DNA from 2 places in the Nitrosomonas ureae genome. Region 2 is predicted to be linked to the other one. Evidence: riboswitches for the same ligand, from Rfam matches in the RefSeq annotation. Region 2 holds a riboswitch; the other holds the start of a gene.

Region 1 (4,432 bases), 670 kb from region 2:
GGCATCACCAAAGCAGCAATTTCTCTCCAAAAAAGCGAATTAATTATCTACAAACGTGGAAATATCAAGATTCTCGATCGCGCTGGACTCGAAGCGGCCTCATGTGCATGCTATCGCATAGAGAAAGAAATTTACGAAAAGATTTTAGGCTAAAACAAAAAGCTTAGAATCAATCCAATATGGATTAAGATAAAGCTGATTCTAAGCATTAATGAGGACACACTTATGCGTTCTCATCATACCAGCTAGTTGTAACAACGTAATTTCCTGGAAAATTCCTGCAATGCGCCGATGCCACTCTCCTCGGCCAGCACACACCAGTTTTCTAGATCCTTTACCAGTTGCTCCGTGGAGGTGGTAGAACTACTCCACAAGGCAACAAGATTTTGTCGCATTGAGTAGATAGTGCTCAACAATTGACTCGAATGAAGCGCCTGATCCAACGCCACCTGATCTTTCTCCGCCATCCGACCGACATCCGTTTGCAACCAATGTCTAACTGCTTCCAGCGCACGGGCATCTTGCAAACCTGGAATAGCTCGCGTGCTTAAGTTATGAATTTCAGTGATTGTAGGTTGATTCAGGTAGCTAGCGAACCTCGCTAGCACATCATAACGGTGGGCGATTACGGCTTTCAAAGTATCTACATCACAAGGAAATTTAGTCAGTTTAAAACGAATCTCGGGTGTCACTTTACATACGGTTGCTAAACCCAGCATCTCCAGAACGCGAATGTACATCCACCCAATGTCGAATTCCCACCACTTGTTGGAGAACCTGGCGGAAGTCACATAGGCATGATGATTGTTGTGCAGCTCCTCTCCTCCGATGATAACCCCCCATGGCAGTATGTTGGTGGAAGTGTTGTTCGTCGAAAAATTGCGATAACCATAATAGTGTCCAACACCGTTAATGACCCCGGCGGCGAAGAACGGAATCCACAACATCTGTATCCCCCATACAAGGAATCCGATTGGACCGAATAAAACAAGATCAAGTGTCAGCATAATGCCGATACCCAACACGACATGCTGCGAATATAAATTACGTTCGATCCAGTCATCGGGCGTGCCATGACCGTATTTGACAAGCGTTGCGGTATTCTTAGCTTCTATACGATATAGCTTGGTACCATCAAACAACACTTTGTTGAGGCCATGTACCTGCGGGCTGTGTGGATCTTCGTCAGATTCGCATTTGGCATGGTGTTTACGGTGTATAGCCACCCATTCTTTGGTGACCATTCCGGTGGTAAGCCATAGCCAAAAACGGAAGCAGTGGCTGACCATGGAGTGCAGCTTCAGCGCGTGATGTGACTGATAGCGATGGAGAAAAATCGTTACAGCTACAGTGGTCATGTGGGTCATGATTAGCGCAACTAACACATAGCCCCACCACGGAAGCTCAATCAGGCCAAGCTGCATAAATTGTTGCATAATAAATTAGATCCTTTACTCAAATTAAATAAAACTTCCCTGCTGTTCTTTATGCGTGGTTTTCATATTTTGAAGCCATGGCGAAGTAGTGCAATATGAAAAATCTATTCATCAAGAGAAGGCAAAACGCTGATGGGTTTCAATCTAACATAGCAGCGTTCCGCCGCTACCGACTTCCTCGCACAAATTAAACAATATGCTCAATCCGGGATCATTTCTGTGCGCTATCGAACATATTGATTTTTTTATATTTATTGAGAATCTTACGCGCTTTAAAATCAAAGTTATATGTTTGCAATATTAGAAGGTCCATATACAAGTAACTTCCACCAAATTGTCCAGTTACACGTCAGTTTGTTCTAAAAAGGTGCGGCAATTTGCCACATTGTAATTTTGTCAATATACAATAAAATTAATCATAAATTGATAAAGCCACCCTTGTCGCAAGATAAGCTCGGAAAGCCTACAGATCTCCATCACTGAGACCGCTGGGTTGCCTCCCTTGAATGATGGGAGTCACTGAATCGAGAAGCATCAAATCTATCGACTTCAGATCATCATTCACCCATGAAAGCCGGAAGCTACTGTTTATTAACTCAATATATAGTCAACGGCACACTGTAATTGGTTTAGAAGTATTCAATTATTATTGGAGATTCCAAATGAAAAAACAATTTGCAAGAATAACAAGTATGCTTATTTCAGCAGCTATCATTTCTATCACCGTGCTAAGTGCAAGCGCGCATGCTGCTGATGCCGTAGGATTTAAACCTTGGACTGGTGATAATAATGAGCTTAACTTGGGCAGCAGCATTTCTGCCACGGAAACCGGTCTACAAAGCGCATACTCGGACAATCCCGCTCTAAATAATTCTGCCTGGGCTCATACTGGAGATTGGTATACCTTTAAGAATAACAGTCTCGCAGATGTTGCCGTAACTGTTTCCGGAGATTCCGGTTTTGCTCCCGGGTTTACGGTTTGGGCCACTGGCGGTACCGAATTCGATGGTGGAACCACCGGCTTTGGCGGCGAACTCAGTGCGGCAGGATTTGGCACGCCACATTCCTTTAATGCAACTGGCGCGATGGGCGATGCGGGAACATTATGGATGGCGAGCGGTAATGGAGGCAACGTACTCGAAACTTTGGGTTATGCAGTTTCCGGCCCTTCGCACACCATTGGAAACGGGTGGGGCGAAACCATTCACACAGGGGCAAATGACATAAGTTTAACGAACACTTTCGAGAATGGCATTAGTGGCAGCACTGGAGCCAATTCCGCATCGCTTGTGTTCAATGACTTAGCGCCAGGGTGGTATGCCATGTACATCGGAGGTACTAACAACGCCACTGCAGGCGGAGCCTTTGAACTGCATATCAGTGCAGTGCCGGAACCTGAAACTTACGCGATGTTGCTCGTTGGTCTGGGTCTTGTGGCTTGGCGCCTGAAAAACCGCGGAAAAGCTTTGAATAACGTTGCAGCCTAAAATAGTAATAAAACAATAGCGGAAACGGAGCATTTTCCAGAATCGCTCCGTTTCTTACCGTGAAGAATAAATTCTTCCGCACGTACTCAAAACAAAACACGCAAGCAACTTGAAATTCCTTGAAATGCATGCTTAGGAGTAAGAATATGCCCAACATTATAAAAAAAATTATAAGCGCACTAACCAAGATAGGTTGCCTTACTTTTTTTACTGGGTCACTCCTGCTAGCGGATGGCTTTGGTCCTATCCCCATGTCCTTGAAAGGAGCACCGGTTCCCAATGTACCTGGCTTAGTAGGTGGCTCTGATCCCATTATTATCAATAAAAATAAAGCTCTAATACTTGGGAAGGCCTTATTTTGGGATATTAATGTCGGAAGTGATGGGATCGCGTGCGCTACCTGTCATTTTCATGCAGGTGCGGATCGACGCATTAAAAATCAAATTGCGCCGGCAGGTAAAAATAGTGAATTGCCAAAGGAATTTGAGCTTGCACGCGACGGCACACTACGTGGACCTAATGCGATCCTGAAGAGAAATGACTTTCCTTTTTATCAAACCGATGATCCGCTCAGCCCCACAGGCTCCGTTATTTTTAACAGCGATGATGTAGTATCTTCGTCGGGAACCTTTGGCGGTGATTATCGAGATGTCAAATCAATTGCGACAACAAATGATCAATGTAATCGCAGTTCTGATCCGGTTTTCCATGTAGGTACAAAAGGGACGCGCAAAGTTGAGCCGCGAAATACACCAACTGTCATTAATGCCGTTTTCAATTTTCGTAGCTTCTGGGATGGCCGTGCCAATAATATTTTTAACGGTAGCAGTCCTTGGGGAGATCGCGATCCTGATGCCGGTGTCTGGATTAGAAATGGCGATGGCACGGTTGCCAAAGAGCGTTTGAGACTCATCAATTCCTCACTCGCCTCCCTGGCCATCTCTCCACCATTGGATGACTCCGAAATGAGTTGTCACGGACGGACCTTTGCCGATCTTGGCCGTAAGTTACTGAATCGCAAACCACTCGAGCATCAGCGTGTGCACTGGAATGATAGCGTACTGGGTGGATTGGCGCACAGCACACCCAATAATTTACAAAAAGGATTAAATACGAGCTACCATCAATTGATCATGGAAGCATTTAATCCCAAGTATTGGGATTATATTCACACTGGCCCATTTGGCGTGCCACCGCTTAGCTCTGCAACGCATAGCACACCCTATCGTCAGGTAGAGGCTAACTTTGCCATGTTCTTTGCGCTTGCGCTCCAAATATATCAATCAACCTTGATATCCGATGACTCACCCTTTGATCGCAGCGCTGTGGATGAGCATGGCATACCCGTAAATTTAAGTGCATCAGCACAACGTGGCATGGATATTTTCCGTGATTCGCACTGCGCACTTTGTCATATCGGCCCTAACTTTACTTCGTCAGCTGTGGTAACCAATGGTATTTTGCAAAAATTAAATCCGCATGCTTTCGGTAATTCCACATTCCGTGTCA
Region 2 (4,432 bases):
ACTCCTTGGTTGGGATCGTATTGTGTAGCTTTAAAACTCAATCCATTTTCATCCTGGAAAGTATCCGGACCACTTAGCGTTGCTCCCATATCCCTGAGTTGGGTTACTAGTGAATTAAGAATTGGGCGTGGATAATTGACTTCCTGAATCGTCATTGTATTGGGAAAGAACAAGCGCATTTTCTGATTCACTTGAATCATATTCACATAAAATTCATCGGCTTGGACGCTTAATATGGGCTCAAGGGGCTGACCCATAGCACTTTCTATCATACCAATACCTTCAAAGTAAGGATGCGAATTATAGCGCTCTCCCAATGCCTTAAATAAGGCAATCAAACGATCACGCACTTGAGGATTCCACAGCTTAATGTTATACCCCCTAATAGTGGTTGAGCCATAATCCGAAAAAGGAAATTGCCCACCCTCGTATGCAACACCTTTCACATAGTCAGGCACGAGTTTCCAATTCGGATCAAATGATTTCGTTTGTACCTGAATGACCAGACGTTTATCCCTGGCAGTCAGTTCAGCGAGGCGCTTATCAATAGATGAGAAATCATATACACCTTTTGATTTCTCAAGCTCTGCCCATAGATAACGCATTTGTATTCCACGTAATGCTGGGGTTGCTTTGATTTCACTATATACCTGAGATAGATATGCAGAATTGTTATTGCCCCAACTCATGATTGTATAATAATGACCCGGATGCCATTTGACCGCAGCAGGGTCTGTTGTTGCAGCTGATACATTCAATGGAGCTAAAACCATACTGATAATAAGCAGTAATGAAGCGACTAGAATACGTGCCGGTTTAACTCTTATACTGGTGTTTGGTGTTATCGAATTGATAACCAATAATTGATCATTGGTTTTCATAAGTAATTCCTCCTTAAAGTTTAAGGTAGGAACTGCATGGATACGCTCTGAAGTCTTATTACTCGAGACTCGTCCGTCCTCATACATGAGTAAAACGAGTGGCGTTACCTGGCAGTCCTGCCATCCTGGGGCATTTGCCCTTTAGATCAGTGACTTTGCGTCCCCCGCTTTCGCAGAGTTTGCCTTTTTCATATTGCGACTTTGGGTGCGGTTATCGCTACCGTAGGATTATGTTCATTTGATTCCTCCTTTTAGTTTAGTTAAAAGGCAGGAACTGCGTGGATACGCATCGAAGTGGTATGGCTCGATTCGTTTTATTCACATGCGTGATTAAAACGAGCTGCGGTATCTGGCGGTCCTGCCATCATGGGGTGTTTACCCTTTAGATCAGTGACTTTGCGTCCCCTGCTTTCGCAGGGTTTGCCTTTTTCATCTTTCAATTCTCAATTGCTATTGCTATTGCTATTGCTATTGCTATTGCTGCAGCTGTAGATAGGTCTCCATATTTGAGAAACACTTGTTTAAAACACAAAATACATTATTCATATATAAGAAATTTAGTAATTTCAGCTAATACTTCCTATCTACGCTGTAACGCTCTAGCACATTAAAAACACAAGACTTCATCCCGTCAGTTTATCGGGAATATCATCGCTATTTCACACAAGATGAATAAGAAGCAGGGCAAACAGGATTCAATCCACCTGCATCAGTCGTCTTTTGCGCACTTTGATTTAATACCTCCAGTACCTGAAGGTAATGTGCTTCCCGTGTCCAAAAGATATAGTTAGCATTCAATTTATCGCGCGCAAAAGCCAGAATCTGAGAAACAGTTGGCACATAACCGCTTCCATCACCCTTCGTATTTTTATAATTCTTTGGCATAACCGTAGGAACCATAGGTATCAAGCCGGAGAAATCCTCATAGTAATTGTAAACTCCCTTATGTGGATCATATTTTGTTCCTTCAAAATTCAAGCCTTTTTCTTCGATAAAAAGATCCGGACTACTCAATGCAGTTCCGATATCTTTGAGGCTACCCACGAATGACGCGAGAATTGGGCGTGGATAATTAACTTCCTGAATCGTCATCGTATTGGGAAAAAATTGACGCATTTTCTGCTGCACAATGATCTTATTATTATAAAATCCAGCAATCTGAGCATTTGTGAGCGGTTCGATAGGCTGTCCAAAAGCAGTTTCTATCATGCTGATACCCTCAAAATTAGGATGTGAGTTGTAACGCTCTCCCATTGCCTTGAATAAAGCAACCAAGCGAGTCCGCACTTTGAGATTCCACAATTTGATATTACGCCCTCTTATTTCTGTACTGCCATAATCCGTAGTGTAAAATTCCCCACCTTCATATTCAGCTGTCTTCATATAAGTTGGCACAACTTGTCTTTTATTGAATGATTTTGTTTGCACCTGAATAACAAGACGCTTTCCTCTGGTGGATAATTCAGCGAGACGTTTATCGATGGATGAAAAATCATACACACCTTTTGCTTTTTCCAGATCATTCCAGAAATAACGAATCATCATTCCATTCAATGCCGGTGTTGCATCAAGCTCGCTATATACTTGTGACAAGTAGGTTGCATTATTTTTGCTGGAACCCTTTATTATGTAATAGTGCCCCGGATGCCATTTAACGGCCGTAGGATCCGCTGTTGCCGCTACTACGTTCAAGGGTACTAAAATCATACTGACAATAAATAATAGTGCGGCTACTAAAATATGTGCTGGCCTAATGCTCGTGCCGATAGTTAGTGTTTTCGAATTAATAATCAGTAATTGATTATTGGTTTTCATAAGTAATTCCTCCTTAGAGTTTCAAGAAAGGAACTGCATGGATACGCTCTGAAGTTTTATTACCCGTGACCTATCTAGTAAGTACGTGAGTGAAACAAGTGGCGTTACCTGGCAGTCCTGCTATCATTGGGAGATTTCCCTTTAGATCAGTGACTTTGCGCCCTCTGCTTTCGCAAAGTTTGCCTTTTTCAAGTTACAGAACTAACTAAGCACAAACTGTGCCACAATTTAATTCTTTACGATGCGCATTACATTCTTAAAAGCTAAGAATGCTGTACAAATATTGCTATAAAAAGAAAATTAAAAAAGTAAAAGCTTTATGCAGTGCCAGGATATTATTTACATGGAATGCTACTTTTCCTATTTTTGATCAAAAAATATGACATTTTTTGTCACATCCCGACAAAATAGTAAGAAATAGCTTTTCTTTATTTTACAAACTGAGATTGGAGGTGGGCATTAGTTGAGCATTAATTATGCAGTCTACATTTCATGCTAATTTTTAATCTGGGATCAACGCCTCCCATCGTACCAAATCGGAAGCTTCTTCTTGTTCTGCAGAGCCTTGCGAGGACTGAATAATACGCTAAAGAATTGCATGGCAATTTCTCGCCCGGTGTACAGTTGCACTTTGCGCGGTGATGTGATCAGCGGATGACGAGTCAGAATGGTGAATTTCAGACCGCGTTTGTGTCCCCATTTTTTCAACAATTGACTTAAATCGATTTCATCAGCAGCGAATAATTCCTGGTTAAATCCACCGACATCGCGGAATGCGTCAGTGCGACATACGACTAGCGCCCCGGATGCCCAACGGAAGGTAATCGATAGCACGGTCCAAAGCTGCATCGCAGCATTGCCCCACCACGGTAAATTGGGCATGTGCATGACACTACCGCAACCGACGTATTTTCTGCTTTCAATCATTTGCAAAATATCGGCAACCATATTGACATTCAATAAACTATCGGCATCGACAAACAGCAACCAATCTCCTGTGGCGACTGCCGCGCCGGCATTACGCGCGCGCCCGATTTGATTGATCGGTTCAAATACCACTATCGCTCCGGCTTGTGTAGCAAGTTGCGCGGTTTTGTCGGTTGAATTGTTGTCGACAACGATAATCTCATAAGTGAAACCGGGTTTTGAGTTTGCGCTGACAGATTCCTGGATGGAGTTCAAACAATCCAGAATCAGCTGCTCTTCGTTAAAAGCGGGAACGATAACGGATAGGTGCATGTGCCAACAAAATTATTTTTGAGCAATAAACAAGAGTAGTACTGATAGGGAGAGCGAGGACAACACTCTCCCTTACAGACTTAGAACTCGCCTGACTTAATATAAGGTTGTGACCACAGAATCACTTGCATCAGCACCGATTTACGCCATGCGTCTTGCATGCGATCCACGTCGTCACGGGAATGGCCACCTTTTTCCAAAAACGGACGCAGTGTAGTGGTAATCGGGATCAACAACGCAAAGATATAATGGATATGAATGATAGGTACGGATTTTACATTATCGGTAGTATTTTTCTTTGAGCTGTGATGACGCAATCCGATTTCATATTGATAATTGAGCCAGTCTTGATTGTACTCGGCGTTGGCAGTATCAAGAATCCATTGTCCAAAACGTTTACGCACACCACCCAGGTAATCCATATTAGGTTGACCATCAGCTGCATTAGTGAAATAGTGCAATAGAAAAGGGGTTGAGCCGACAAAGCCGTACCATAC

What was found. Region 2 has a riboswitch for cyclic di-GMP ahead of ATY38_RS07195 (hypothetical protein). Riboswitches for the same ligand answer to the same signal wherever they lie in the genome.
Region 1: another riboswitch for cyclic di-GMP. It lies ahead of ATY38_RS10240 (PEP-CTERM sorting domain-containing protein); the one in region 2 lies ahead of ATY38_RS07195 (hypothetical protein).

The regions. Positions count from the first base shown of each region.
Region 1 is NZ_CP013341.1:2,240,002-2,244,433, reverse strand. It holds gene ATY38_RS10250 (Crp/Fnr family transcriptional regulator) at 1-153, shown strand, start outside; gene ATY38_RS10245 (DesA family fatty acid desaturase) at 246-1,424, opposite strand; cyclic di-GMP riboswitch class I at 1,858-1,937, shown strand; gene ATY38_RS10240 (PEP-CTERM sorting domain-containing protein) at 2,099-2,923, shown strand; gene ATY38_RS10235 (cytochrome-c peroxidase) at 3,070-4,432, shown strand, end outside.
Region 2 is NZ_CP013341.1:1,567,397-1,571,828, reverse strand. It holds gene ATY38_RS07200 (hypothetical protein) at 1-881, opposite strand, end outside; cyclic di-GMP riboswitch class I at 989-1,075, opposite strand; cyclic di-GMP riboswitch class I at 1,230-1,316, opposite strand; gene ATY38_RS07195 (hypothetical protein) at 1,536-2,696, opposite strand; cyclic di-GMP riboswitch class I at 2,804-2,890, opposite strand; gene ATY38_RS07190 (glycosyltransferase) at 3,210-3,935, opposite strand; gene ATY38_RS07185 (protoglobin domain-containing protein) at 4,016-4,432, opposite strand, start outside.